Longispora fulva: one gene and its partner. The protein of the gene in region 1 interacts with the protein of each later gene in a pairwise test. Links are inferred from orthologs where the notes say so. Each region holds a gene or a part of one and is shown on either strand. Other genes may lie near its edges.

The links.
Region 2: the proteins of thrS (region 1) and rplA interact in binary tests that used the Escherichia coli proteins (3 or more experiments, as listed by UniProt). The link is inferred for Longispora fulva from one-to-one orthologs.

What each region holds. Positions count from the first base shown.
Region 1 is NZ_JADOUF010000001.1:8,537,031-8,551,561, forward strand. What follows is about bases 5,925-8,827. They hold thrS (threonine--tRNA ligase), read left to right. Parts: upstream 5,925-6,313; coding sequence 6,314-8,341; downstream 8,342-8,827. Other genes in these bases: IW245_RS39435 (SGNH/GDSL hydrolase family protein), read left to right, coding at 5,925-6,127; IW245_RS39445 (HIT family protein), read left to right, coding at 8,422-8,827. In the rest of the region: IW245_RS39410 (acyltransferase family protein), read right to left, coding at 1-1,686; IW245_RS39415 (hypothetical protein), read right to left, coding at 1,683-1,820; IW245_RS39420 (glycosyltransferase family 2 protein), read right to left, coding at 1,817-3,346; IW245_RS39425 (class I SAM-dependent methyltransferase), read left to right, coding at 3,574-4,209; IW245_RS39430 (NAD-dependent epimerase/dehydratase family protein), read left to right, coding at 4,220-5,149; more of IW245_RS39435, read left to right, coding at 5,222-5,924; more of IW245_RS39445, read left to right, coding at 8,828-8,940; IW245_RS39450 (polysaccharide deacetylase family protein), read left to right, coding at 9,002-9,811; IW245_RS39455 (L,D-transpeptidase), read left to right, coding at 9,843-11,045; IW245_RS39460 (elongation factor G-like protein EF-G2), read right to left, coding at 11,259-13,409; pgsA (phosphatidylinositol phosphate synthase), read left to right, coding at 13,583-14,188; IW245_RS39470 (phosphatidylinositol mannoside acyltransferase), read left to right, coding at 14,185-14,531. UniProt on the Escherichia coli protein: Catalyzes the attachment of threonine to tRNA(Thr) in a two-step reaction: L-threonine is first activated by ATP to form Thr-AMP and then transferred to the acceptor end of tRNA(Thr). The rate-limiting step is amino acid activation in the presence of tRNA.
Region 2 is NZ_JADOUF010000001.1:6,737,234-6,751,657, reverse strand. The notes cover bases 681-3,476. They hold rplA (50S ribosomal protein L1), read right to left. Parts: upstream 2,541-3,476; coding sequence 1,821-2,540; downstream 681-1,820. Other genes in these bases: nusG (transcription termination/antitermination protein NusG), read right to left, coding at 3,118-3,476; rplK (50S ribosomal protein L11), read right to left, coding at 2,612-3,046; IW245_RS30925 (S8 family serine peptidase), read right to left, coding at 681-1,648. In the rest of the region: rplJ (50S ribosomal protein L10), read right to left, coding at 1-251; more of IW245_RS30925, read right to left, coding at 359-680; more of nusG, read right to left, coding at 3,477-3,873; preprotein translocase subunit SecE, read right to left, coding at 3,901-4,275; IW245_RS30895 (RNA polymerase sigma factor), read left to right, coding at 4,676-5,923; IW245_RS30890 (MaoC/PaaZ C-terminal domain-containing protein), read right to left, coding at 5,920-6,321; IW245_RS30885 (MaoC family dehydratase N-terminal domain-containing protein), read right to left, coding at 6,321-6,761; rpmG (50S ribosomal protein L33), read right to left, coding at 6,860-7,027; IW245_RS30865 (putative bifunctional diguanylate cyclase/phosphodiesterase), read right to left, coding at 7,402-9,831; IW245_RS30860 (hypothetical protein), read right to left, coding at 9,987-10,151; IW245_RS30855 (TetR/AcrR family transcriptional regulator), read right to left, coding at 10,337-10,936; IW245_RS30850 (MFS transporter), read right to left, coding at 10,948-12,507; IW245_RS30845 (AfsR/SARP family transcriptional regulator), read right to left, coding at 12,649-14,424. UniProt on the Escherichia coli protein: One of the primary rRNA binding proteins, it binds very close to the 3'-end of the 23S rRNA. Forms part of the L1 stalk. It is often not seen in high-resolution crystal structures, but can be seen in cryo_EM and 3D reconstruction models.

The DNA of each region.
Region 1 (14,531 bases):
AGTGGCCCGCAGATAGCCGACCGGGAGCCCGGCGAGCCCGGCGAGGGTGGCGTCCCAGCCGGCCCTCGGGTCGGCCACGTAGGCGTTCAGGGAGGCGGCCAGGACGAGCTTGGGCTGCGGCCAGGCGTTCACCCGGTTGAGCGCGTACCTGCGCCACTCGGTGCACTCGCGGTACTCCCGACCCAGTTGCGGGTTCACCACGGTCAGGGTCGCCAGCGGGCAGCCCTGTTTGGTCAGCACCTCGACGCCGAGGCCGCGCCGGGCGGCGATCTGCGACACGGCCGGGAACCACTGTGCGGCCTGCGAGTCCCCGAGCAGCACGACCCGGTCCCCGGAAGCGGGGCCGAACCGGCACGGCGGGCTGACCACGGCGGCCGGGGCCACGAGGCACTCGCCCGGCAGCGGCCCGTAGTCGACCCGCGCGGCGGCCGGCGCCGGCACCACGGGCCCGCCGGTGGCCGGGCTGGCCGACAGGGCGGCGGCCGTGAACTCGGCGAGCCCCGGCAGCCGGCCGCCGCCGTCCCCGAGCCCGCGCACGGCGGCGGTCCCGAGGACGAGTCCGGCGGCGAGGGGCAGCACGACGGCCGTCGCGCCGATCGCCAGTCCCCGGCGGGGGAACGCCGAGATGGCGGCGGAGAACCGGATCGGCCGCTCCACGAGCCACAGGGTCGCGGCGGCGGGCATCCCGGCGGCCAGCACCAGGGCGAGCTTCACCGGCCACTCCACGGGCCCGTAACGGGCCTCGGCGAGCACCAGAACGGGCCAGTGCCACAGGTACCAGGCGAAGGACAGCCGGCCGACGAGGCGCACCGGGGCCCAGGACAACAGGGTCCGGGCCGGCCCCGCCCCGGACAGCAGCACGGCGACCGCGCCGAGCGTGGGCACCAGGGCGGCGGTACCCGGAAAAGGAGTCTGGCTTGTGAACGCCACGGTCGAGAAACCGATGGCGGCCAGCCCGGCCGCCCCGAGGACCCCGCGCAGCCAGAGCGGCACCCGGGCGGCCCACGGCGCAGCCAGCGCGGCGAGCCCGCCGACCCCGAACTGCCACGCCCGCGACGGCGAGGAGAGATAGGCCAGCGGCCCCGACGTCGCGGTCCAGCGCAGCGACAGCGCGAACGACGCCGCCGTGCCGAGCACCAGCACGGCCGCCACCACGGCGACCGGCCGCCGCCGGGCCAGGAACGCCACGAGGGCCAGCACCGGCGCCCAGAGCAGGTAGAACTGCTCCTCCACGCCGAGCGACCAGTAGTGCAGCAGCGGGCTGGGGTCCCCGGCGTGCAGGTAGTCGGTCCGGATGGCGATGAACCGCCAGTTGCCGACGTGTGCCGCCGCCGCGAGCACGTCGGTGGCCACGTCGCGCTGCCGGAGCGGCGGCAGCAGCACCCGGCCCGCGACGGCCGTGGCCAGCAGCACGAGCCCGGCGGCCGGCAGGATCCGCCGGGCCCGGCGGGCGTAGAACTCCGGCAGCGACACCCGGCCGGTCCGGCGCAGCTCGGCGACGAGCAGGCCGGTGATCAGGAAGCCGGAGATCGCGAAGAAGACGTCCACGCCGATGTAGCCGCCCCCGAGATGCGGCACGGCGGCGTGGAAGCCCAGCACGGTGAGGACCGCGACGGCGCGCAGGCCCTCGATGTCGGGCCGCCAGCCCGGACCCGCCGGCCCGGTCGGGCCGCCGACAGGCCTCATCGCGTCCACGGCAGCATCGGGTCGACGAGGCCGGAGGCGACCAGCGCCAGTACGGCCAACACGAGCGTGGCGGCCAGGCCCTCGGGCCAGCCGTAGCCGGAGGTCGTGCGGCGGCCGGCGGAAACCGTGGTCATGACTTCTCCTTGAGCAGTGGTCGGAGCAGAGCGAAGATCAAGGGCACGCTGAGATACGAGGTGAGCGCGACGTAACCGCCCATCGCCCAGTGGTCGCGCGGGCCGAACCGGACGAGGTCGTAGCCGAGGCCGACCCAGGACAGCAGGGTGGTCAGGGTGAGCCAGCCGATCGCGACCCGGGCCACGGTGGTGGACAGCTTCGACCTCCCGGTCCCGGTGCCGGTCGGCACCCAGGTGGCGCTGCGCCGGCGCAGGGTGTGCACGAGGGCCGCCCCGGCGGCGAAGCTGACCAGCAGGTGCGAGCGGATCACCTCGACCCGCCAGTGCGTGGTCGACACCATCGGCAGCAGCACGAACCACATCCACACCGGCAGGATGATCGGCAGCACGTGCCAGGGCCGGATGTCGCCCGGGTAGCACAGCATCATGATGATCGGCGGCAGTGGGGCGGCGAACGCGTTCACCGCCGTCAGGACATAACTGAGAATGCCGTTCCAGTAGGACACCTTGAACCGCCACGGCGCCGACATCCGGTGGAACGCACGGTCGTGAATGAGGTGGAGATTGCCCATCGCCCACCGGTACTGCTGGTTGATGTAGGCGGGCAATGCGTCGGGCGACAATCCCTTCGCGAGTACGATCGGGACATACTGCGTGCGGTATCCGTGTTTCAGCAGTTCCAGCCCGGTGTACATGTCCTCGCTGTGTTCGAGTTTCGCGAATCCGTCGATCTCCTCGATGGCCGACCGGCGGTAGAGCGCGTTGCTCCCGCAACAGATCGCCGCATTGTCGGCGTCCCGGGACGGTTGCAGCCAGCGGAAGAACCATTCCTGCGCGGAACCCGCCGAACGCTGGATCCAGTTCATCGCCGGATCGGTGTCGAAGAACTGCGGACTCTGCACGATGCCCACCGCCGGGTCGGCCAGGTACGGCGCGAGGTGCCGGAGGAAGTCGGGCCGGGGGCAGAAGTCCGCGTCGAGGATCGCGATCAGGTCGCCGGCGCTGACGGTCAGCGCGTGGTTGAGGTTGCCGGCCTTCTTCAGCACCCCTCGGTCGGGGCGCACCACGTACTCATAGCCGTGGCGGAAAGCGAGTTCGCGCACCTCAGGGCGGTCGCCGTCGTCGAGGACCCAGACCGTGAGCGGCCCGTCCCAGTCGAGGGCGGCCACGGCGCGGTAGGCGTTGGCGAGCACGTCGAGCGGCTCGCCGCAGGTGGGCAGGAAGACGTCCACGTCAGGGACCAGCGCCGGGGTCCACGACCGGACCAGCAGCTCGTGCGAGGCGCGGGTCAGCCGGCGCTGGCGTTGACCGTCCACGAGGGACAGGGCCCAGCCGGCGACATTGACCGCGAGTACGGCGAGGAATGCCCATAACGCGGGATGCCGGAGCGCGAACAGGAATAGGGTGACGGCCGTGAATATGTAGGAGAAGAGTACCGACAGGAGCACCCATCGGCGTTGCGGGCCGAAGTACGAGTAGAGCTCGTCGTCGTCGGGTGGAGCGGGGAGGAGCGTTGTCGCGGACATGCTGAAGGAAGCCCCCTGGATACGGGCCTGAATAAGTGGGATTCGATGGATGGGCCGGCCGGACTGCCACACTGCCGGCCGGTCGACAGCATTTAGTAAACACGTCTCACAGTTAGTGTGGGAAGCGTAAAGGCGACGCTGTGATCGGGCTCACCGGATACCCATTCCATACTGGACGGTAATCTCCCGGCGCGCCATTCCCTGGTCATCCGTTGTTTAATGGCGGCATGGAAGACGCCAGCATCCGCACCCGCGCCGTGTACGACCACGTGGCCGACCGCTACGCCCAACTGCACGGCACGGTGCCGCCGGCCGTCGTGGACCTCGCCGACGACTTCGCCCGGGTCGGCGGGGCGGCGGGGGCGGTTCTCGACCTCGGGTGCGGCGCCGGGCGCGACATGGCGTTCTGGGAGGCCCGCGGCGCCCGGGTGGTCGGTCTCGACCTGTCCACCGGGATGCTCGACCACGCGGCCGGGCTGGTGGCGGGGCCGCTGGTCCAGGGCGACATGCTCCGGCTGCCGTTCGCGGACGGGGCGTTCACCGGGGTGTGGTCGATCGCGTCGATCCTGCACCTGCCGCACGCGGTCGCGCCCGCCGCCGTCGCCGAGATCGCCCGGGTGCTGAAGCCCGGCGGGGTGCTCGCGCTCAGTCTCCAGGCGGGCAGGGGCGAGTCCTGGGAGGTGGGGCCGTACCAGGAGGAGCGGTTCTTCGCCCGCTACGACCTGGCCGGCGCCCGGGCCCTGGTCTCCGGCGCGGGGCTGGCGGTCGGGGACTCCCGGAGCATCCGGCACGGGGACGGGCGCGGCTGGCTGCAGGTGCTGGCCGTGCGGCCGGTCGCGCGATCCCCGAAGCCTTCGCACTAATATCAGCCGAATGCGCATTCTCGTCACCGGTGGCGCCGGGTACGTCGGCTCGACCCTCGTCCCGATGCTGCTCGCCGACGGGCACGCCGTCCGGGTCCTCGACACCCTGCGGTTCGGCGGCCAGGGGCTGCTCGGCTGCGCGCGGTACCCGGCGTTCGAGCTGGTCAAGGGCGACGTGCGCGACTTCGCGGCCGTGGACGACGCGGCCGACGACGTGGACGTGATCGTGCACCTGGCCGCGATCGTCGGCTACCCGGCGTGCAAGAAGGAGCCGGACGTCGCCGTGGCCACCAACGTCGACGGCACCCGCAACGTGGTCCGCGCCCGCCGCCCCGGCCAGCGCCTCGTGTTCGCCTCCACCGGCAGCGTGTACGGCGCGGTGCCCGACTACCTGTGCCACGAGGACACCCCGCGCGCCCCGATCACGCTGTACGGCGAGACGAAGGCCGAGGCCGAGCAACTCGTCCTCGCCGCGGGCGACGCGGTGGCGCTGCGCTACGCCACGGCCTTCGGCGCGAGCCCCCGGATGCGGCTGGACCTGATGCCGAACACGTTCGCCTACCAGGCCGTCCACGACCGGAGCCTCATCGTGTACGAGGGCGGCTTCAAGCGCACCTTCGTCCACGTCCACGACATGGCCCGCTCGATCGTGTTCGCCCTGGACAACTGGGCGGCCATGCGCGACGACGTGTACAACGTCGGCCACGAGCGGATGAACTTCACGAAGGCCGAGGTGGCCCGCAAGATCCTGGAGCACGTGGACTACTACCTGTACTTCGCCGAGACCGGGTCCGACGAGGACAAGCGCGACTACGAGGTGTCCTACGCGAAGATCCGCTCCCGGGGTTTCGAGACCGAGATCGACCTGGACGCCGGCGTGGCGGAGCTGGTCAAGGCGGTGTCGCTGATTAACGTTGTGAACCCGTACGGCAACGTTTAACCCTTTCCATACCGGTGGGGGCCGGACCGCCTGAGATCATATTGGGCATCTTCAATATCTAGGGAGATGTCCATGCGACTCCGTCGACCCCTCGTCATCCTCCTCCTCGCCGCCGGCACCCTGCTGGCCACGGCGCTGCCCGCCCAGGCCGCCGGGCCGGGCTACGCGGCACTCGGGGACTCCTACTCCTCCGGCGTCGGCACCCGCGACTACTACGCCGACTCGGGCAACTGCCAGCGCTCGCAGTACGCCTACCCGACCCTGGACTCCGGCCGGCTCGGCGCGTCGCTCACCTTCGTCGCGTGCAGCGGGGCCCGGGTCGCCGACGTGCAGAACAACCAGCTCGGCGCGCTGAACGCCGCCACGAGCTACGTCACCGTCTCGGTCGGCGGCAACGACGCAGGGTTCGCCGACGTGATCACCCAGTGCGCGAAGCCGTGGCCGTGGACCTGCACCTCGGAGATCAACAACGCCAACGCCTTCATCCGCAACACGCTGCCGGGCCGGCTCGACGGGCTCTACGCGCAGATCAGGTCCCGCGCGCCCGGGGCCCGGGTCGTGGTCGTCGGCTACCCACGGCTGTTCCAGGGCGAGTCCTGCAACGTGCTGGCCCGGATCTCCGCCGCCGAGGCGTCCGCGCTCAACGGCACGGCCGACCTGCTCGCGACCACGACCGCCGGCCGGGCGTCGGCCGCCGGGTTCTCCTTCGTCGACTCACGGGCGGCGTTCACCGGCCACGCCGTGTGCTCCAACAGCGAATGGCTCAACGGCCTGTCCAACCCGATCAGCGAGTCCTACCACCCCAACCGGAGCGGACACGTCGGGTACGCCAACATCGTCGAGCCCGTCCTGCGCGGCGCGGCAGCCCCGGTGTTCCTCTCGCTGGAGCCCTCCCTCACGGACCCGGCCGAGGTAACGGCAACCCTGGCGGCCTCCTACCGTCAGGAGGCAGCGGAAGCCCACCGCTCCCGCGACTAGCCCCGTCTCTCGGTGATCAACTACACGTTGTTGCGACTTTTCCGGGCCGAAGAGGAGCAGGAGCGTGTAGTTGATCGAGGGCTTGGGGGCCGGCTCAGGGCGGGCGAGCACCCCGCCGGGGGCGGCAGATAGCATTTCGGGCAGGTCTCCGCACGCGGCGGGGACACCGTCGCAAAGGAGCTCACAGTGTCCGCACCGAACCCAGCCGTCAAGGCCGACGCCCCAGCGCGCGTTCTGGTCCCGGCCGGGACGACGGCGGCGGAGGCTGTCGAGGTCGCGGGGCTGCCGATGACCGGCCCCAAGGCGATCGTCGTGCTGCGTACCGATGAAGGGGTTCTCAAGGATCTGTCCTGGGTCCCCGACACCGACACCGGAGCCGAGGCCGTCGCCCTGGACAGCAAGGACGGCCTCAACGTCCTGCGGCACTCGACCGCGCACGTGCTCGCCCAGGCCGTCCAGGACGTGTTCCCCGACGCCAAGCTCGGCATCGGCCCGCCGGTCCTCAACGGCTTCTACTACGACTTCTCGGTGACCACCCCGTTCACGCCCGAGGACCTCTCCAAGCTCGACAAGCGCATGCAGGAGATCATCAAGTCGGGGCAGAAGTTCTCCCGGCGGGTCTTCGGCACCCTCGACGAGGCGAAGGCCGAGCTCAAGGACGAGCCGTTCAAGCTCGAGCTGGTCGACATCAAGGGCGACGTCGACGAGGACGTCATGGAGGTGGGCGGCGGCGAGCTGACCATCTACGACAACGTCGACGCCAAGACCGGCGAGCGCTGCTGGGGCGACCTGTGCCGCGGCCCGCACCTGCCGACCACCCGGCACATCCCGGCGTTCAAGCTGATGCGCACCGCCGCAGCCTACTGGCGCGGCAGTGAGAAGAACCCGCAGCTCCAGCGCATCTACGGCACCGCGTGGCCGACCCGCGACGCCCTCAAGGAGCACCTGCGCCTGCTGGAGGAGGCGGCCAAGCGCGACCACCGCAAGCTCGGCGCGGAGCTGGACCTGTTCAGCTTCCCCGACGAGATCGGCTCCGGGCTGGCCGTGTTCCACCCGAAGGGCGGCATCATCCGCCGCGAGATGGAGAACTACTCGCGGCTGCGGCACGAGCAGGCCGGCTACGAGTTCGTGAACACCCCGCACATCGCGAAGGGTTCGCTGTTCGAGATCTCCGGGCACCTGCAGTGGTACAAGGACGGCATGTACCCGCCCATGCAGCTCGACGGCGCGGACTACTACGCCAAGCCGATGAACTGCCCGTTCCACAACCTGATCTTCCGGTCCCGGGGCCGCTCGTACCGCGAGCTGCCGCTGCGGATGTTCGAGTTCGGCACCGTCTACCGGTTCGAGAAGTCCGGCGTGGTGCACGGCCTGACCCGGGTGCGCGGCATGACGCAGGACGACGCGCACATCTACTGCACCCGCGAGCAGATGGCCGGCGAGCTCAAGAGCCTGCTGGACTTCGTCCTCAACCTGCTCCGCGACTACGGCCTCGACGACTTCTACCTGGAGCTGTCGACCCGCGACGACTCGCCGAAGTTCGTCGGCGAGCAGGCCGACTGGGACGAGGCGACGGCGGCCCTGCAGGCCGCTGCCGACGAGTCAGGCCTGGAGCTCGTGCCGGACCCGGGTGGCGCGGCGTTCTACGGCCCGAAGATCTCCGTGCAGTGCCGCGACGCGATCGGCCGGACCTGGCAGATGTCCACGATCCAGGTGGACTTCCAGCTCCCGCAGCGCTTCGAGCTGGAGTTCAACGGCCCCGACGGCACCCGGCCGCGCCCCGTCATGATCCACCGGGCGCTGTTCGGCTCGATCGAGCGGTTCTTCGGCGTCCTCACCGAGCACTACGCTGGCGCGTTCCCGGCCTGGCTGGCCCCGGTGCAGGTCGTCGGCATCCCGGTCCGCGACGAGAACGTGGCGTACCTCGAGGAGTTCGTGGCGCTGCTCAAGAAGGAGGGCATCCGGGCCGAGGTGGACGCCTCCGACGACCGGATGCAGAAGAAGATCCGCACCGCCCAGCAGCAGAAGATCCCGTTCATGGCGATCGTGGGCGACGACGACGCGAACGGCGGGACGGTGTCCTTCCGGTACCGCGACGGCTCGCAGCGCAACGCCGTCCCGCTCGCCGAGGCGGTGGCGCACGTGGCCGAGGTGGTCCGCTCCCGGACGAACGTCGGACCGTCGGCGCCGGCCGAGGCCGCGGCACACGAGTAGACCCGGCGCGCCCACCGCCGGCGTCGACAGCGCACCACGGCGGAAGGCGCGCGGGCCGTCCGCGCAATAGGATCTGCTGCATGACGGACGATCGGCTGCAACGCCTCTGGACTCCCCACCGGCTCGCGTACGTGGCCGGTGGGGAGAACAACCCCGTCGGCGACGGCCCCGACGGCTGCCCGTTCTGCCTGTCCCAGGCCCGTCCGGACGAAGAGGTCAACATCATCGTCCGGGGCGAGCACGTGTTCGCGCTGCTCAACCTGTATCCGTACAACTCCGGGCACCTGATGGTCTGCCCGCGGCGGCACGTGGCCGACTACACGGACCTGACGCCGGAGGAGGCCGTGGAGCTCGCGGAGTTCACCCAGAAGGCGATGCGCGCGCTGCGGCTGGCCCAGAGCCCGCACGGTTTCAACATCGGGATGAACCAGGGCTCGGCGGCCGGGGCCGGGATCGCCGCCCACCTGCACCAGCACGTGGTGCCCCGGTGGAGCGGCGACGCGAACTTCATGCCGATCGTCGGCCAGACGAAGGTCATCCCGCAGCTGCTGCCCGAAACACGCAAACTTCTCGTGGAGGCATGGAACTCCCTAGGGTAAAACCCGGATGTCGCCTCCCGTTCACCCATGAAACCATTTCGGGGGTACGGGAGGGGACAACGTGGGGATCTCAAGGCGGGGCCTGCTGAGGGGCACACTGCTCGCGGCAGGCGGCGCGCTGGCCGGGGCCGGCACGGTGGCGGCGGCCGAGCGGCTGCCCCGGTGGTTCGGCCCGGACCGCCAACCGATCGGCGGGGGCTACGCGCCGGGCAGCGACCGCAACATCTGGGCCGACGACGGCCAGCAGACCGTGACGTGGCACGTGACCACCGACCAGCCGCTGGTCGCGCTGACCTTCGACGACGGGCCGGGGCCGAACTACACCCCGAAGGTCCTCGACGCCCTCGACGCGCACGAATGCCCGGCGACGTTCTTCATGGTCGGCGAGCGGGTGCAGCAGTACCACCAGCTCATCGACGGGCGGCTCGACCGGCACGAGGTCGGCAACCACACCTGGAACCACGTGGACCTCGCCGAGCAGGACTTCGACGGGGTCACCTCGCAGCTGCGCCGGACGCACGCCGCGATCGTGAAGTACACCGGGAAGACGCCCAGGCTGATGCGCCCGCCGTGGGGGCACCTCGGCGGCAGCACCCTGCTCGCGGCCAACGCGATGAACTACAACGTTGCCCTGTGGTCGCACCAGATGCGGGAGAAGTTCTACCAGAAGGACCCAGCGGGCAACGTCCGCTACATCGTCGAGGGCGTGCGGCCCGGCGCGGTGATCCTGGCCCACGACTACGGCGACCCGTTGCGCCTGGTCACGATCGACCACCTCGGCGAGATGATCGAGGGCATCCGGGCCAGAGGCCTGAAGCTGGTCACCCTGTCGGAGCTGCTCGCGGTCGGGGACCAGCCCATTCGCCACTGAATTCCATGCTTGTGGTTGTACCGTGCGTTTTATGGCCAAAGGCATGATTCTCGGTCTGGTGCTCGTGCTGGGCGGCTGCACGGCCCCGCAGGCCCACTACGTCGCCGCGCCCAGCCCCGCCCCGCCGGCAGCCCCGGTCACCGCCGCCGTCACGAGCCCGGCGCCGGGCGAGACCGGGGTGTCCACGGCGCTGGAGATCCGCACGACGGTCACCGGCACGTCGGCGGCCGTGGTGACCCTGACCGGCCCGGGCGGCCCGGTGGCCGGCGAGCCCTACCCGGACGGCGCGAGCTGGATCCCGGCCGCGCAGCTGGCGTACGCGACGTCGTACACGGCGACGGTCACCGCGACCGGGGCCGACGGTCGGCGGACGGCGGCCAGCAGCACGTTCACGACGATGGCCGCGCCCGGTCGCACCGCCGGCTCGGGGCTCTACCCGCCCGACGGGGAGACGGTCGGCGTGGGGATGCCCGTCGTCGTCGAGCTGGGCCGGGACGTGGCCGACGACCGCCGCGAGGCCGTGCAGCGCCGGCTGTCGGTGCGCTCCGACCCGCCGCAGGTCGGCGGCTGGCACTGGTTCAGCGCGCACGAGGTGCACTACCGGCCGCAGGCGCCGTGGCGGACCGGCACCCGGATCGACGTCCGGCTCGGGATCGGCGGCCTGGACATGGGCGGCTGGTACGGCGAGGCCGACCGGTCCGGCACCGTGACCGTCGGCCCCGACCAGCGCCTCGTCGTCGACAACGGGACCAAGCAGATGACCGTCACCCGCGACGGGGCCGTGCTGCGGACCATCCCGGTGAGCCTGGGCAAGCCGAGCATGCCCTCGTCCAGCGGGAACCTGGTGGTGATGGAGAAGGCCGAGTCGATGGTGTTCGACTCCAGCACGTTCGGCGTGCCGGTGAACTCCCCGGACGGCTACCGCACCACCGTGTACTGGGACCTGCGGCTCACCTGGGGCGGCGAGTTCGTGCACGCCGCCCCGTGGTCGGTGGGCGACCAGGGGGAGCGCAACGTGTCGCACGGCTGCGTGAACATGTCCACGGAGAACGCGACGTGGCTGTTCCACCTGGCCCAGCGCGGCGACATGGTGACCGTCGCCGGTACCGAGGCGCACGTGGGCACCGGCGACGGGTGGACCGACTGGGAGCTGGGCTTCGACCAGTACCAGCAGGTCGGGCCGTCGCCCCGCCCCGGGCTCGCCGACGCGGTCCAGGAAGCCCGCCAGCGCTGACGGGCCCGTCGGCGCTGGCGTGACCGCGAACGAACCGCCGCGCGCCGTGAAAGGAACGCGGCGTAACCGCCAAAAGATCTTGGTCTTGGATCTTGATCCAAGGCGAGGTGGCCCGCTGAGGGCGGCGCTGGCAAGCGACGGAGGGAGCCGCTAGGGCAGCGCCCTGCGGCTCCCTCCGTCGCGCAGTCCAGCGTCGCCCTCAGCGGGTCGGCACTACCCGTGCTCCTTGCGGACCTGCTCGGCCACGTTGGCGGGCATCGGGTCGTAGCGGGCGAAGGTCCGCTGGAACGTGCCCGTGCCCGAGGTCATGGCCCGCAGCTCGACCGCGTAACGCAGCAGCTCCGTCGCCGGCACCTCCGCGCGGACCACGGTGCGCTCGGCCGCGCCGGTCAGCTCCGGCTCGCTGCCCAGCACCCGGGCCCGCCGGGGGGACAGGTCGCTGAGCACGGCGCCCACGAACGCGTCGGGCACCACGATCCGGATCTCGTCGACGGGCTCCAACAGCGAGATCTGGGTCTTGTCCGCCGCGTCCTTCAGGGCGAGGGACCCGGCGGTCTGGAACGCGGCGTCGGAGGAGTCCACGCTGTGCGCCTTGCCGTCGACGAGCGTGACCCGCAGGTCCACGACCTCGTTGCCGGTGACCAGGCCCTTGGCGAGCTGGTGCCGGATGCCCTTCTCCACGCTCGGGATGTACGACTTGGGCACCGCCCCGCCGACCACCTTGTCCACGAACTCGAAGCCCGAACCCTGCGGCAGCGGCTCGACCTCGATGTCGCACACCGCGTACTGCCCGTGCCCGCCCGACTGCTTCACGTGCCGGCCGTGCCCCTTGGCGGGCGCGGCGAACGTCTCGCGGAACGCCACCCTCACCGGCTCGGTCTCCAGCTCCACCCCGCCGGTGCGCAGCCGGTCGAGCACCACGTCGGCGTGCGCCTCGCCCATGCACCACAGCACGAGCTGGTGGGTCTCCGCGCTGCGTTCCAGGCGCAGCGTCGGGTCGCCGGCGACCAGCCGGGCCAGGTTCTTGGCCAGGTTGTCCTCGTCGGCGCGGCTGCGGGCGACGATCGCGATCGGCAGCAGCGGCTCCGGCATCTCCCACGGCGCGACGAGCAGCGGGTTGTCCTTCGCCGAGATCGTGTCCCCGGTCTCGGCCGTCGTGGACTTGGTGATCGCGCACAGGTCGCCGGCCACGCAGTACGGCACCTCGCGCAGGGTCGAGCCCAGCGGGCTGAACAGGTGCGCGACCCGCTCGTCGGCGTCGTGGTCGGGGTGCCCGCGCTCGGCCAGGCCGTGCCCGGAGATGTGCAGCGCCGTGTCGGGGCGCAGTGTGCCGGAGAACACCCGGACCAGGGAGACCCGGCCCACGTACGGGTCGATGGTCGTCTTGACCACCTCGGCGACCAGCGGCCCGTCCGGGTCGCAGGTCAGCTCGCGCGGATCGCCGTCCAGGGTGGTGACCGGCGGCAGGTCGTGCTCCAGCGGCGACGGGAACGCGCTGGTCAGCACCTCCAGCAGCACGTCGAGGCCCAGGCCGGTGGGCGCGCAGACCGGGACCACGGGATAGAACGTGCCCCGGGCCACGGCCGTCTCCAGGTCGTCGACCAGGGTCTCGACCGGGATCTCCTCGCCGGCGAGGTACCGGTCCATCAGGGTCTCGTCCTCGCTCTCGGCGATGATGCCCTCGATCAGCTCGGCGCGGGCCTCCTCGATCGCCGCGACGTGCTGCGGGTCTGGCTCCTTCACCACCGCCGGGTGCCCGTTCGTGTAGTCGAACACCCGCTGGGTGATCAGGCTGAGCAACCCGACCACGCTGTCGTCGTCGCCGTGCATCGGCAGGTACAGCGGCAGCAGCCCGTCGCCGAAAACCCGCTGGCACAGCGCCACCATCTCGTCGAAGTCGGCGCGGTGGTGGTCCATCCGGGCCACGGCCACGGCGCGCGGCATCCCGACGGCGGCGCACTCCTCCCACAGGGCCACGGTCGCCGCGTCCATGCCGTCGACGGCGGACACGACGAAGAGGGCGGCGTCGGCGGCGCGCAGACCGGCGCGCAGCTCACCGACGAAGTCGGCGTACCCCGGGGTGTCCAGGAGGTTGATCTTCACGTCCTGGTACGTGAGTGGCGCGCAGGACAGGCTCACGGACCGCTGCTGTTTGACGGCGGACGGGTCGTTGTCGGTGACCGTGGTGCCCTCGGTCACGCTGCCGGCGCGGGCGATCGTGCCGGTCGCGGCGAGCAACGCCTCGACCAGCGTGGTCTTCCCCGCGCCGGAGTGACCGACGAGCACGACACTGCGGACCACGTCGGGCCGCTCCGCCACCGGCGCGGCGCCGGTCACCCCACGTTCCGGGCTCTTCTGGGCCATACAATCCTCCCTGCCTCACGGGTACTCAACCGCTCGGCCGGTCGCGCGCCTCGCGTTTCGCGCCCTAGATCCACGGAGTGTGACCGCTGTCACTACTCTGTGTCCGATTCCATACCCGAAGTGCCGGGTAGCGCAACCCTTGACACTAGCCGGCCCGTATCGTGTCACCCGACATGGCAAAGCTTCTCAGTGTGTTCGGCCGAGCCCGGCTCGCGCGCGTCCTCGACCCGGTGGGTTCAGCCCTCGTGCGCGCCGGCATCTCCCCGAACACGGTCACCGTCGCCGGCACGTTGGGCGTGGTCATCGGGTGCGTCGGTTTCGTCACCCGTGGTCACCTTCTCACAGGCCTGGTCATCGTGACCCTCAGTTGTCTCACCGACCTCATCGACGGGGCGATGGCCCGGGCGAGGGGGACCGCCAGCAGCTTCGGCGCGTTCCTCGACTCGACCATGGACCGGGTGGCCGACGGTGCCATCTTCGGCGCCCTGGCCTTCTGGCTGGGCACCACGGGCCACCCGTGGCCGGCCGCCGCCGCGCTGCTGGCCCTGGTCCTCGGCCAGGTCGTCTCCTACGCCAAGGCCCGCGCCGAGGGCCTGGGCATGACCTGCAACGTGGGCATCGCCGAGCGGCCCGAGCGCCTGATCCTGATCGGGATCGGCGGCCTGCTCGCCGGCCTGGGCGTGCCCTACGGCCTCGACGCGGTCCTGTGGCTGCTCGTCGCGCTGTCCGCCGTCACGGTATGGCAGCGGGTCGCGCACGTGCACAAGCAGGCGTCATGACTCTCCAGGAGTGGGGCTACACCGCCGGCTGGCGGATCGTCCGCGCCCTGCCGGGGCCGGTGGCGACCGGCGTCTTCCGGGCCGGGGCCGACCGGGCCGCCCGCCGCCGGGGCCCCGGGGTGCAGCGGCTGGAGGCCAACCTCCGCCGGGTGGCCGCCCCTGACGCCGACATCGACGCGCTGGTCCGCGCCGGCATGCGCTCCTACGCCCGGTACTGGATGGAGGCCTTCCGCCTGCCGTCGCGCAGCCGGGCCCAGATCCTCGACGGTTTCCGCCTCGAGGGCGGCGAGACGCTGATCCAGCACGGCAAGGCCGGCGAGGGCGCCGTCGTGGCATTGCCGCA
Region 2 (14,424 bases), 1.8 Mb from region 1 along the record:
GCGAGCGCGGTAGGACCGGTGAACAGCTCGTCGAGCCCCTCGAGGCCCGCCTCCACCGCAGCACGCTTCGCCAGCGTGTTCTTGGCGACGGCGTACGTGGTCTCACGTCCGAGCGACCGCCGCAGCTGAGTCAGCTGCGAGACCTTCAGGCCCCGGTACTCGGTCAGAACAGTCGCCGAAGAGTTCAGGAACTTGTCCTTGAGCTCTCCAACGGCATCGGCCTTGTCGGCCCGGACCGGCTTGTCCGCCATGTCCCTCCTCTCTCGTTACTCCGACCCCCGGTCGTCCGCGGTAACGAGAAAACGCCCCAGCGCAGGATCAGCTGGAGCGTGAATGGCCCGCCGCTAGGCAGGCATCGCTAAGCTTCATCCTGCGCGGGTCGTCCGCTCAATGCGGAACCTTCAACCACACCATTTTCAGGTACGGTGACCAGCGGTCTCTGGGTGAACTTCGACCACACTACGTGAGCCCGGCTCGATCCGCCAAATCGGGGCACCGTGATCTGCGCCCTCCAGAACACCGCGGCCAGCAGGGCCAGCCCGGCGAGCACCGCCCCGACGAGCAGCCACGGCGCGTACTCGGCCCGGTCCTGGCCCGGCGCGGCGGTCAGGGTCTGCGGCCGCACGGTCTCCCCGGAGACGGTCGGCAGCGGATACCGGTCGACCCTCGGCACCTCGGCGACGACGGCGGCCAGCGCGTCGACGGCCCCGAAGCCGTACTGCAGGTCGCGCCCCTTGTGCCCCTTGTCCTGCGCGGTACGGATCAGACGGTTGACGACGTCCGCCGCGGACATGTCCGGGTACCGCGAGCGGATCAGCGCGACCACGCCGGACACCAGGGCCGTGGCGCCCGAGGTGCCCGAGGCCGCGGTATAGCCGTTGTGGGTCGGGAACGGCAGCAGCTCGCCCGGGGCCGCCACGACGACCTCGGGTCCGGTCTGCGAACCGGCCCAGATCTCCCCGTGCCGGTTCAGGGCGCTCACCGCCACCACGCCGGGGAAGGCTGCCGGCTCGGAGACCCTGGGGCCGTCCTGGCCCTGCTCGACGTTGCCGGCCGCGGCGACGATGACCGCGTCGTGGTCCAGCGCGTACTGCACCAGGCGGCGCTTCCACTCCGCGTCCGGGGTCGGCGGGCCGCCGAGGGACATGCTGATCACCTTGGCGCCGTGGTCGACGGCCCACACGACCGCCCGGTACACGTTCTCGGTGCTGAACGCGCCGTCCGCCTGCCGGGTGATCTTCACCGGGAGGATCTTCGCCTCGGGGGCCACCCCGAGCAACCGCTCGTCGTCGCCGCCCTTGCCCGCGATCAGGCTGGCCATCCCGGTGCCGTGGCCGTCCTCGTCGTTGCGGCCGTCACCGGTCGTCCCGGCGTTGGTGATCTCCGTACCGTGCAGCACCTGGCCGCTCAGGGCCGGCCCGTCGGGGTCCACCCCGGTGTCGATGACGGCGACGGTCGTGCCCCCGCCCCGCACCACGGACTGCGCGGCCGGGATGTTCATCGAGTCCAGATACCACGACCGCTCGCGCAGGTTCGGCGGCTGGTCGGGGCCGGCCTGGGCCGGGGCGGCCACCAGGCCGCCTCCGACGGTGAGGATGGCTGCGAGGGCGACGTGCCGGCACAGGAGTGCCCCTGCCCGCTCAGCCACCTGCCACCCTCCCCCGCGCACGAATCACAACGCCGCCGATGCCGCAGCACAGCGCATGTCGGGCAGCGTGCCACAGTCCCCCTGCGAAAGGAACCCCTTCCCACGAGTGAAACTGGCACAAACGCCGACAGGGCACCCCCTCGCGGGAGTGCCCTGTCGGGAAGCGGATCGCCTAGCCCTCGACGGGGGCGTCCTCGTGCAGGTTGCGGGTGCGGTTCGGGTCGACCTGGATGCCCGGCCCCATCGTCGTGGCGACGGTGACCTTCTTCAGGTACTTGCCCTTGGCCGAGGACGGCTTCGCCCGCAGCACCTCGTCCAGCGCGGCGGCGTAGTTGTCGATGAGCTTCGCCTCGTCGAACGACGCCTTGCCGATGATCAGGTGCAGGTTCGAGTGCTTGTCCACCCGGAAGGTGATCTTTCCACCCTTGATCTCGTTGATCGCCTTGGTGACGTCCATGGTCACCGTGCCGGTCTTCGGGTTCGGCATCAGGCCGCGCGGGCCCAGAATCCGCGCGATCTTACCGATCTTGGCCATCTGGTCCGGCGTCGCGATCGCGGCGTCGAAGTCCAGCCAACCACCCTGGATCCGGGCGACCAGCTCGTCGGAGCCGACCTCGTCAGCACCGGCGGCGACGGCCTCTTCGGCCTTCGCGCCGGACGCGAACACGATCACGCGGGCGGTCTTACCGGTGCCGTGCGGCAGGTTGACCACGCCACGGACCATCTGGTCCGCCTTGCGGGGGTCGACGCCGATCCGCATCGAGATCTCGACGGTCTCGTCGAACTTGGCGCCACTGGTGGCCTTCGCGAGCTTGATCGCCTCGGACGGGCTGTAGACCTTCGTACGGTCGATCTGCTCAGCAGCCTTGCGGTAGTTCTTTCCGAACGACATAGCTGTGTACTCCTGTGGTGTCTGGCGGGCCATCGGGGGCCCTCCCACGGTTGACGCTGACGGGCTGCCGACTAGTCGGAGACCGTGATGCCCATCTGACGGGCGGTACCGGCGATGATCTTCTCGGCGGCGTCGAGGTCGTTGGCGTTCAGGTCGGGCATCTTCTTCTCAGCGATGTCCCGCACCTGGGCGCGCGTCAGGTTGGCGACCTTGGTCTTCTGCGGCTCACCGGAGCCCTTGGCCACACCGGCGGCCTTGAGGATCAGGCGCGCGGCCGGCGGCGTCTTGAGGATGAACGAGAACGTCCGGTCCTCGTACACGCTGATCTCGGCCGGCACGATGTCACCGCGCTGGGCCTCGCTCTGCGCGTTGTACGCCTTGCAGAACTCCATGATGTTCACGCCGTGCTGACCGAGGGCGGGGCCGACCGGCGGAGCCGGGGTCGCCTGACCTGCGGGGAGCTGCAGCGTGAAGGTCGTGACGAGCTTCTTCTTCTTCGGAGGCATGTCTTACTTCCTGGGCTTGTGGATAACCCCCACGTGCACGCGGGGACATCAACGGTAGCTGATCGGCTGGATCAGATCTTCGCGACCTGGTTGAAGTTCAACTCAACCGGGGTCTCACGACCGAAGATCGACACCAGGACCTTCAGCTTCTGCTGGTCCGGGTTGATCTCGGAGATCGTCGCCGGCATGGACGAGAACGCGCCGTCCGTGACCGTGACGGAGTCGCCCACCTCAAAGTCGAGGACCTTGATCTCGGGCTTCTTCTTCTTCTCCGTGACCGCCGGGGCGAGCCACTTGAGGACCTCGTTCAACGAGAGCGGCGCCGGGCGGTCAGCCCGGTCCGTCGCGCCGACGAAACCCGTCACCCCGGGGGTGTTCCGGACGCAGGAGTAGGACTCCGGCGTCAGCTCCATCCGGACCAGGATGTAGCCGGGGAACACCTTCGACATCACCTGCTGGCGCTTGCCGTTCTTGACCTCGACCTCTTCACGGGTCGGAACCTCGACCTGGAAGATGAACTCCTCCATGTCGAGCGACACGATGCGGGTCTCGAGGTTGGTCTTGACCTTGTTCTCGTACCCGGCGTAGGAGTGCACGACATACCAGTCGCCGGGGGCGAACCGGAGCGCCTCGCGCAGCTCCTTGACCGGGTCGAAGTCCTCGTCGTCCGGCGAGGCGACGAGCGGCTGCTCGGCATCCTCGCCGGAGACGGCGACAGGAGCCTCGTCCGTGTCCTTGTTCTCGACGGCACCGGCGTCTTCGACGTCGGTCGACTCCTCGATCGTCGCCGCGACAGCGCCGTTCTCGGTCTCGTCGTACTCAGGCACGCTGGCTCTCTTCCCCTGCTCGTCTAACTACTTTTTACCGTCGGCGAAGACCCACAGCACGCCCTTGGCGAACGCCCAGTCCAGGGAGGCGACAATGGTCAGCATCACCGCGACGAACACCACGACGACCGTGGTGTACGTGAGCAGTTCCTTGCGCGTCGGCCAGATGACCTTGCGCAGCTCGCTGACGACCTCGCGGATGAACCGCCCGAGCCGGCTGAACGGGTTGCCCCGCTTCTCGGTGGACTTCTCGGTCTTAACCTTATCGGAAGACTTCTCAGCCTTGTCCGACTTGTCTGCTGCGGGCTTGGCGTCAGAAGCGTCGTCGGTCACAACGAGATCATCAGTCTCGTTGATCTCACCGTCGACGGCGTCGTTGTCGCGCCGCTTGCTCTCGGCCATTTGCCCTCTCCGTTGCACTCTCCACGCCGACCCAGAGGGCCAGCGTCGCCATAGCTCCAGCTAACACGTACTTCCGTCAACCCAGCCACAGGCAACACCGGACAGTGCTCGGCGCAGGGGCGACAGGACTCGAACCTGCAACCTGCGGTTTTGGAGACCGCTGCGCTGCCAATTGCGCCACACCCCTTTGCGAACCCCGGAGGTTCCGCACAAGGGACAAGCAGTCCCGCTTCAGAATGCACTTGTTAGGCATGCTGGAGCAGGGGCCACTCACCCCTAGGTCGACCAGTGTACGGGTACGGCGGCGATTCTCCCAACTCGGGCTCCCCCGGCGCCAGAGCCGAGACCGAACCGATGCGCGGGTGGCCCTGGGAGCCATTGGCGGCTACCGTGCCTTCGCATGGACGACTTCGGCGACTCACCCTGGCTCGAACGGGCCTTCAGGGAACACGCCGACCGACTCTACGCATACTGCCTCTCCCTGGGCCTCAACAGCGCGGGAGCTGCCGACGCGGTGCACGACGCATTCATCATCGCCACTGAGAAGGCCCCTGAGCTGGCCGATCGCGACCACGCCCGCGCGTGGCTGTACGCGCTCGTCCGCCGCGAGTGCCTCGACCAGAGCCGGCCGACGGCGCAGCCACGGACCGGCGGTCCGGCCGCCGAGACGATCGACCTCGGCTCCGTGGTGCACACGGCGGAGACCACCGCCGCCGTCGCCGCCGCCGGGAACAGCCTGCGGACCGCCGACCGCGAACTCGTCGAACTGTCCGCCCGGCACGACCTGACCCCGGAGGAGATCGCGCTCGTCACCGGGCACTCGACCGCGGCGATCACCACCCGGCTCGGCAAGGCCATGGCCAAGATCGCCCGGCACGGGGCCCCGTCGTTGATCACGCGGTACGGGGCGCTGCCGTTCCCCCGGGTCACCGGCCAGCTGTGGCCCAAACTCCGCAGGACCCGGGAGAGCACGGTCCCGGCGCTGCTCACCGAGGTGGCGCGCAGGGTGGGACCGCTCGACGGGGCCGGGTTCCCCCGCCAGCCCGACCAGCGGTCCGGCCGCCGGCCCGTGCGGTGGGCGCTGATCGGGGTCGGCTCGATGGCCACGGTGCTGCTCGGGGCCGGCGTGGTGCTCGCCCAGCAGGACACCCCGACCGACGACACCACCCGGCGCCCGGCCGCCGAGGCGCCCCCGCTGCCGCTGCCGTCCGGCGAGCACAAGCCGCCGGAGGCCGCGATGGTCGCGTCGCCGACGCCGAGCCGGAAGAGTCCTAGCCCGACCCCGAGTAGTACCCCCCGACCGAGCGCGACCAGCGCGAAACCGACGACGGCCCCGCCCGCGCCAGCACCCTCGACGTCGCAGACCACCCTCATCGGCCCGTCGGTCACCGCGAGCATGGTCAACCCGGTGTGTCAGGGCGGCTGGCAGAGCTTCGGGGTCACCGCCACGGTCAACGGGGCCACGGCGACCAAGGTCCGGCTGATCCTGGACGACAGTTCCGGCCACTACGTCGAGAGCATGTCCGCCAGCTCCGGAAAATGGACCACGTCGAGCTGGGGCTACATCCCGACCGACTGGTACGTCGAGGCGACGCTGCCCGGCAACAAGGTCGTCCGGACCGCCGGGCAGCGCCTGGACGTGTGTTAGCTGGTGCGCACGGTCGCCCGCGCGGCGCCCAGCACCCGCTCGCCCTCGAAGACCACCGTGATGTCGATCTGGGCCTGGTCGCCGTCGACCTTCTTCACGACGGCCGACACCCCCAGCTCCGCGCCGTCCTCGTCGTCGGGCACCGGCACCGGGCGGGTGAACTTCGCCGTGTACGCCACCATCGCGCCCGGGTCGCCGACCCAGTCCGTGACCGCGCGGGCCGCCAGGGCCATCGTGAGCATGCCGTGCGCGATGACGCTCGGCAGCCCGACCTCGGCGGCCACCCGGTCGCTCCAGTGGATGGGGTTGAAGTCCCCGGACGCGCCCGCGTACCGGACCAGGTCCGCGCGGGTCACCCGGAAGGTGCGCTCCGGCAGTTGCGTTCCGACCTCGTACATCACGCCTCCTCGCGAACCACGAGCGTCGACCACACGGCCACGACCAGCTCGCCGGAGCCGTCCGTGACGTCCGTGCGGGTGGTCAGGATGTCGTTGCCGGCGACCGTGCGGATCGCCTCGACGACCACGACGCAGACCAGGGTGTCCCCGGCGACCACCGGGCGGGTGTAAGAGAACCTCTGCTCGCGGTGCAGCACGTTGCGCAGCTGCACGCCGAGCGCGTCCAGGGCGACCTCGCTCGCGTCGAGGGTCAGCCGGATGGTGAAGGTCGGCGGCGCGATGACGTCCCGGTAGCCGAGCTTGACGGCCACCTCAGAGTCGCGGAAGGCCGGGTTCGGGTCCCCGATCGCCTCGGCGAACTCCCGGATCTTCTCCCGTCCCACCTCGTACGGGGCGGTCGGCGGGTACGTCCGACCTACATTCGTCTGGTCCAAGGGCATGGTTATGGATCCTAGTGACCACGACGAAGAAGGCGCCGCCCGTGTCGGGCGACGCCTTCCTGAAGTCTTCGTGCAGACCGTGATCGGAGCTAGCTAGCTCAGCGGGTCTCGCGGTGGGCGGTGTGCTTGCCGCAACGCGGGCAGAACTTGTTCATCTCCAGCCGGTCGGGGTCGTTCCGCCGGTTCTTCTTGGTGATGTAGTTCCGCTCCTTGCACTCCACGCACGCCAGCGTGATCTTCGGCCGTACGTCAGTCGCTTTACCCACGGGAGTGCCTTCCTAGCTCTTTTGGGGGTCTGTCGATCTGACAGCCTACCTGCGTCTACGCGAACATGGTAATCGGGCGCACTGTGGCGCCCGCCGCAGTAGCGGTGGCCGGACTTGAACCGGCGACACAACGATTATGAGCCGTTTGCTCTACCATCTGAGCTACACCGCCAAAGCCGGCCAGCCAGGGCGAACCTGGCCTCCCGCTGATGCCTGCTGGAGCGAACCAGCAAACGAGAGCCCCTTTACGGAATCGAACCGTAGACCTTCTCCTTACCATGGAGACGCTCTGCCGACTGAGCTAAAGGGGCGTGCACTCCGTGAGGCGCGCAGGGGTAACCATACACAGCGGTCGCCCGGGGCGCAAAACGGGGTCAGGGAACGGCTCTGAGCCGCCGTACGGAGCCGCCGACGCCGACTTCCTCTGTCACCGTCTGCGCGGCGAACCAGGTCTCCAGGCGCTCGTACGGCAGGGCGCGGCTGAAGAAGAATCCCTGGCCGATGTCGCAGCCCATCTCCTCCAGCAGGGCCAGCGTGAGCTCGCTCTCCACACCCTCGGCGACGACGCTCAGCCCGAAGTGCCGGCTGAGGTCCACCACGGCCCGCACGATCGCCAGGTCGCCCGGATCCGTCGCCATGCCCTGCACGAACATCCGGTCGACCTTGACCTCGTGCACCGGCAGCCGACGGAGGTAGGACAGGGAGGAGTAGCCGGTGCCGAAGTCGTCCACGGACAACCGGACACCGAGGTCGTGCAGGCGGTGCAGGGTCGGCATCGGGCGGTCCGGGCCGGCCACCATGCCGTCCTCGGTGATCTCCAGCGTGAGCCGCTCGGCCGGCACCCCGTACTCCGCGAGCAGCTCGCCCACCTGGCTCGGGAAGTCCGGGTCGACCAGGGTGCGGGGCGACAGGTTGACCGCGACACTCAGCGGCCGGCCCTCGTCGGCCCATTCCCGGCACCGGCGCAGCCCCTCGCGGAGCACCACCTCGGTGAGCCGGCCCAGCTGACCGGTGTGCTCGGCGACCGCGATGAAGTCCTGCGGGCTCACCGAGCCGTGCACCGGGTGTTCCCAGCGGGAGAGGCACTCCACGCCCACCAGGCGGCGGTCGGAAAGGGCGACCTTCGGTTGGAAGTACACCTCGAGCTCTCCGGCGTCCAGCGCGCGTCTCAGGTCGCCGGCGAGGCCGATCCGCCGGGTGGAACCGGACTCCAGGGCCAGATGGAACTGTTGGATGTGCGAGTTGGTCTGCTTCGCGGCGTGCACGGCCAGATCCGCCCGGCGCAGCAGCACCTCCGGCTCGCTGCCGTGCTCCGGGTGCAGGGCCAGGCCCACCGCGGTGTCCACGTCCAGGTTCAGGGTGCCGAGCCGCATCGGCTCCTGCAACGCTGCCCGGAGCTTGCCGGCCAGCTCGACGGCCTCGGCAGCGCTCTCGGCCCGCAGCGTCACGGCGAACTTGTCGCCGCCGACCCGGGCGACGAGTGCCGCCGGGGGCGCCAGGTCGCGCAGGCGTTGCGACACCTCGGCGAGGAGCTTGTCGCCCGCCTGGTGGCCCATCGACTCGTTGACGTCGCGCATACCGTCCACATCGAACAACAACACCGCCACCACGTCCGGGGCGCTGACCTTGACGGCCTCCTCCAGCATCGCCGTCATCCGGCGGCGGTTGGGCAGGCCCGTGAGGCTGTCGTGGTAGGCGTCGAAGCGCAGCCGGTCGACGAGGCGGGAGTTCTCGACGGCTACGGCGACATGCGCGGCGAGCGTCTCGAGCAGGCGAACCTGGTGCGATTCGAACGAGGACATCTCACCGACGCGGTTGACGACCTCGAGTGTGCCGATCACGGCGGTACCAGATCGCAGCGGAACGACGATGGCGTCCTTCTTGCCATGCTCGGCCAACTGGGCGCGGAGCGCGGGATCGCCGACCCGGGGACCAACGACGACGGTCTGATCGCCCGCGATCGCCTTGCTCCGCAGCAGATTCGGTGTCACTGGGCGGTCGCTGAGCCCCTTGTCCTCGATCCGCGCGGTGAGCATCACCTCGGGATGCCGACGACTTCCCGGCAGCCATAGCGTCGCGTACTCGGCGCTGAGAAGTTTGCGGGCCCGAACGAGAAGCACGTCCGCGAGATTGCCGGCCTCGCGGGCCTGGGCGGCCGCCTGAGTGAAGTCGTACAACTCGGTGAGGCTGCGGTGCTGCTGGAGCGAACGTCGATATCCCCGGTAGCCCCCACCGACGAGCAACGCGAGGACACCGAGGCACACCACGGCCCATGACGAGGTGCGCAACGCTAGGAGAGCGACGAGGCCCAGGATCGAGTTGACGAGACACACGGCGGAGCTCTGCCACACGCTCTGCAGGAACTTGCCGTTGCCCATCCAGCCCTGGACCGCCGTCATGATAGCGGCGATGGCGATCAGGTTGACGAGCATGTTGGACTCGGCCGCGACGATCATCTGGACCCACAACAGCGGGTGGTCCATGCGAACGATGCCCACCGGAAGGGTCATGAACCCTTCAAGCACGAGAGCGGCCACTGCCGTGCTGGCGGCCCGGACCGCCACGTTGTAGATCGCCTTGACCGGTGCCACGTTCGTCAGATAGGCCGCAGCCGCGACGAGTCTGATGATAATTACCCAGCTCGGCGGAAGGTAAACCAATGCGAGCAGAAGCGGGATTTCACCGGCGTTATACCGGTACGTCTGCTGACGTAGTTCGAACTCCAGAAATGTCCGCTCCGCGACAAGGAAGAGCAGAAAGAAGAACCCGATCAGGATCGGACTGGCCCGAAGCGTCGAATGCATGAGCACCGGCGTCGCAAGGGCCGCCGAACACAACACGATGAAAGCAGTGGTAGGCCATGCGCGACCCTGCCTGTTGCTCCGCGACTGGCCTTCCACAGCAGGCACTCCCTTAGCCGTCCGCTAGGGACGCCGGGCCGGACGCACCCACGCTGCGCCTAGCTCCATATGATGTCGGCGTCCGTGGACGCACCAGCGACCGTCGTGACGTGAGAAGACTGGTGAGCGGCGCTCAAGACAGCGACACCCAGGATTGCGATGCCGGCGCAGACCGCGCCGAGCAGGATCGCGGCGAGTCTCCGCCGGACCTTGAAAGTGTTCATCACTAGCACCTCGAGACCGGCTTATGGACAGGTAGTTGCGCTCCATCCTGCCATACCCGCGAGCGGACACGGAAGTACGAAACGGCGTGATCACACAGCCGAACGGTCAGGGGCAAGTAAGTAGCGATCAGGCTACGCCACTCTGCGCAGTTGCGGGAGATCATTGCCCGTTTTATCCAGAAAAACTAGGTTGCGATGCCCCGCAGAACGGCGTCAACCACGCGTTCCGCCAAGCCGTCCGGCTCCACATTTGGGGCATTGCCAATCAAAGTCAAGAACATGGGCCCTGACAGCAGTATGAGCGCGAGCTCGACATCGATATCAGAACGTAATTCGCCCGTGACTATCCCCCGGCGAAGCACGTCGCGGACCACGTCCCGGCGCGCGTCGATCAACGCGATGAACTGGGTCCTCAGCGGGCCGTTGCGCTGCAACTCCGGGATCAGGCACGGCATGATCCGGCCGGCGCGGCTGTCCCGCGCGTCCCAGGACTGCTCCATCAGGATCACGAGGTCCGAGCGCACGCTGAGCCCCGGCGGCACCTGCAGTGGCTGCTTCAGCGTGGACAGGGCGTCGAGGAGCAGGGCCTCCTTGTGGGGCCAGCGCCGGTACACCGTCGCCTTGCCGACCCCGGCCCTCGAGGCGACCGCCTCCATGGACAGCGCCTCGACCGTGGTGCCCTCCGCGAGGAAGTCCAGCACCGCGTCGATGATCGATTCGTCCGCGCGGGCACTCCGCGGCCGCCCGGGCGGCCGCGGAGTGCTCTGCGTAGTCGTGTCAGACATCGTGCGTCAGATTAGCTGACATCGACGAGCTCTGGCTCTGCCACCTGGACCGGTGTGACCGGGCGGCCCGGAAGCCAGCGCAGGACGGCCAGCGCGCCGAGCAGGGCCACACTCGCCGCGCCCGCCGCGACCCAGTGCATCGCGTGCACGAACGACTCGTTGCCGGCCGGGATCAGCGCGTTGCCGGCCGGCCCGATCTTGGCCGCGACCGCGTAGGTCGCCGCGATCGATTCCGATGCCACGTGGCGGACGTTCTCCGGAAAGGCGACGAGGTGGCTCGCCATCTGGTCCCGGTACACCTGGGAGAGCAGCGAGCCGAGGACCGCGACGCCCAGGGCGCCGCCGACCTGACGGATCGTGTTGTTCACCGCGGAGCCGACGCCGGCCTTCTCCCGGGGCAGGGAAGCCATCACGGCCTCCGTGGTCGGCGGGATGACGTTGGCCATGCCGGCGCCCTGGATGAAGAAGACGGTGCACAGTACCCAAATGGGGGTGTTCTCGTCGATGATGAAGACGAACGCGCTCAGGGCGACGGCCACCAACGCCATGCCCACCGCGCACACGGCCTTGGCCCCGAACTTCTTCACCAGCCCCGCACTCTGCGGCGCGAAGATCAGCTGCGCGCCGGCGAACGGCAGGAACAGCAGGCCGGTCTCCAGCGGGCTGTAGCCGCGCACCATCTGCAGGTAGAACGCCCCGAAGAACATGACGCCCATCGCGGCGAAGAACGCCAGGCCCACCGCCGCGACGGCCGCGGAGAACCGCGGGTCGCGGAACAGCTTGACGTCGAGGGCCGGGTGGTCGATCCGCCGCTCGTAGAGGACGAAGCCGGCCAGGATCAGCACCCCGGCGGCGATCGTTCCCCACACCTCGAGCTGCGCCCAGTCGCCCGAGTCGCCACCGGTGATGATGCCGTAGACGAAGAGGGTCAGGCCGGCGATGGAGAGAAGTACCCCGAAGACGTCGATCTTTCCGGGTTTCGGGTCTTTGGACTCCGGAACCAGGAGCAGCACGGCGATGACGCCCACCACGATGATCGGCACGTTGATCAGGAAGACAGAGCCCCACCAGAAGTGCTCGAGCAGCGCGCCGCCGACGACCGGGCCGATCGCCACGGCCAGGCCGACGGAACCAGCCCAGACGCCGATCGCCTTCGCCCGCTCACGGGGGTCGAACACGTTGGAGATGATCGAGAGGGTGGCCGGCATGATAGCCGCGCCGCCGAAGCCCATCAGCGCCCGGGCCGCGATCAGCTGACCGGGATCCTGCGCGTAGGCCGAGGCCAGCGAGGCGATGCCGAACACGACCAGGCCCGTGACGAGCATCCGCTTCCGGCCGATCCGGTCACCGAGGACGCCGAAGGTGAAGAGGAGGCCGGCGAACACCAGGGTGTAGGAGTTGATCGCCCACTCCAGCTGGCTCTGGCTCGCGCCCAGGCCGGCCTTCGGGTCGGCGATGGTCTTCATCGCGACGTTGAGGATGGTGTTGTCGAGAACGACGACGAGCAGGCTGACGACGAGTACGCCGAGGATCTTCCAGCGCTGCGGGTGGCCGGTTGTGGGTGCGTCCACGTGCACTCCAAGTTTAGATACGAGACTGTTCCGTAACCCTAAGCCCTTGGCTTTACGATACGGAACCGTTCTGTATCGTAGGTCACATAGGTGCTGCTCCCTCAACTGTCGGAGGCGGGCGCGGGATGCGGGACGCGGCGGTCAGGCGTCGTTGTTCGCGAGGAAAGTGGCGAAGGCTGCCCGCGTGAGCGGCTCCGCGACGAGGGCGTGCGCCGTTCCACCTGTCTCGTCAAGGACCCGCCGCGCGGCAGCCCAGAGATCCGGGTCGCCGGTGACGTGGCCGAGAACGATGAGGCTGGTCGCTTCGCCAGGACGGTGACCGGTACGCCGATGGCCGTCCAGGGCACGCTGGCTCAGGTCCAGCGCCCGATCCACCCGTCCACCCGCCACATTCACCTGGGCGAGGAGATCCAGGGCCTGGGCTTCGAGCAGCGCGTACCCATGGCGGCGGGCTTCCCCGGCCGCTTTGTCGAGATCGACGTGGGCCTCCGCGCCACGTCGGGCCCTGAGCAGGGTCGCCGCCCGCTCCACGAGACACTCGACCCGAACGAAGGCGTTGTTGCGTTCGGTGGCGAGCCGAACGCTCTCGGCATGCCTGCTGAGAGCCTCCTCCCAGCGCCCCAACAGGCCCAGGGTTTCCGCCACCGTGCATAGCGTCTTCGCGTCCAGACGGGCTATGCGGTGCTCGGAGACCAGGGCGAGGGCGGTGTGGGCGTCCTCGAGCGCCTCGACGTGGTGGCCGAGCAGGTTACGCACCCTGGCCATCCGGTCATGGGCGACAGCGACCGTCTCGACACTGCCAATGTCGCTGGCGACCGTCGCAGCATCCGCGAGGACGGCCAGGGCGGGCCCGGCTGAACCGAGGGCGTGAAAGGCGTCCCCCAGGCCAGAGAGCAGGGAGGCGAAAAGATTGGGATGCTCACCGACGGCACTCAGCAGACCGAGACCGGCCTGGATCCGGTCAACCGCCTCCCCCAGGCGGCCCAGCTCGATCAGCCCCTCGCTCAGGCTGACCAGCGCCGCCATCCGGTTCGCCGCACCCTGGTCACGGTCCAGGGCAGTGTGGAACGCATCGACGGCAGCCGCCGGATCACCGCTCAGCACCAGGATGTTCCCCAGGTTTGCGAGCTGCGCCGGCTCGTTGAGGACGAGGCCGTGGTCGCCGCTGATCTGCAGCCCTCGTCGCGCATGGTCAGCGGCCGGGACGTAGTCGCAGATGCTGGCATACGCCATGCAGAGACTGCGGTGCGCGGAGACCTGCGCCTCCGGGTCGCCCCTGGACTCGGCGGCGGTCAGCCCTGCCCGCGCGATGTCGAACCACTCCAGGATCAGCTTCCGCAGCCACAGGTAGCCCCGCATGCCGTCCCCGATCCGCCAGGTCCATGCCGGGTCGAGCCCAGGCGGCAGGTCCAGCACTGCGGCGACGAGGTTGGCCCGCTCCGCGTCGAACCAGGTGATCGCCTCCGCGTGCGTCGCGAAGTCCGCCCCTGGCTTCTCCCCCGGTAGGGCGAGCCTGAGCATCTGAGGATGGATCAGCGCGGCTGCGGCGTGGGCGGTGCGTAGATACCAGTGGTACAGGCGGTCCAATGCCGCCAGACCATCCGGTTGTACGTGCTCACGGGCGAAGTCGCGGACCAGGTCATGCAAGCCGTAGCGGTCGTCGCCCTGGGACTCGATCAGGTGTGCTGCGGCCAGGCGGTCGAGCAGTTGGACGGCCTGCGGGGGCTCGACGTCCGCGAGACAGGCTGCGGCGGGCGCGGTGAAGCTCAGGCCAGGCACCAGGCCCAGAAGGCAGAACAGTCGAGCCGTCTCCGGACTGAGGGCGGCGTAGGACAAGCCGATCGTGGCACGGACTGAGGACAGTTCGTCTCCCTCGACCTCCAGCGAACCCAGTCGGTCGCCGCCCCGCAACCGGTC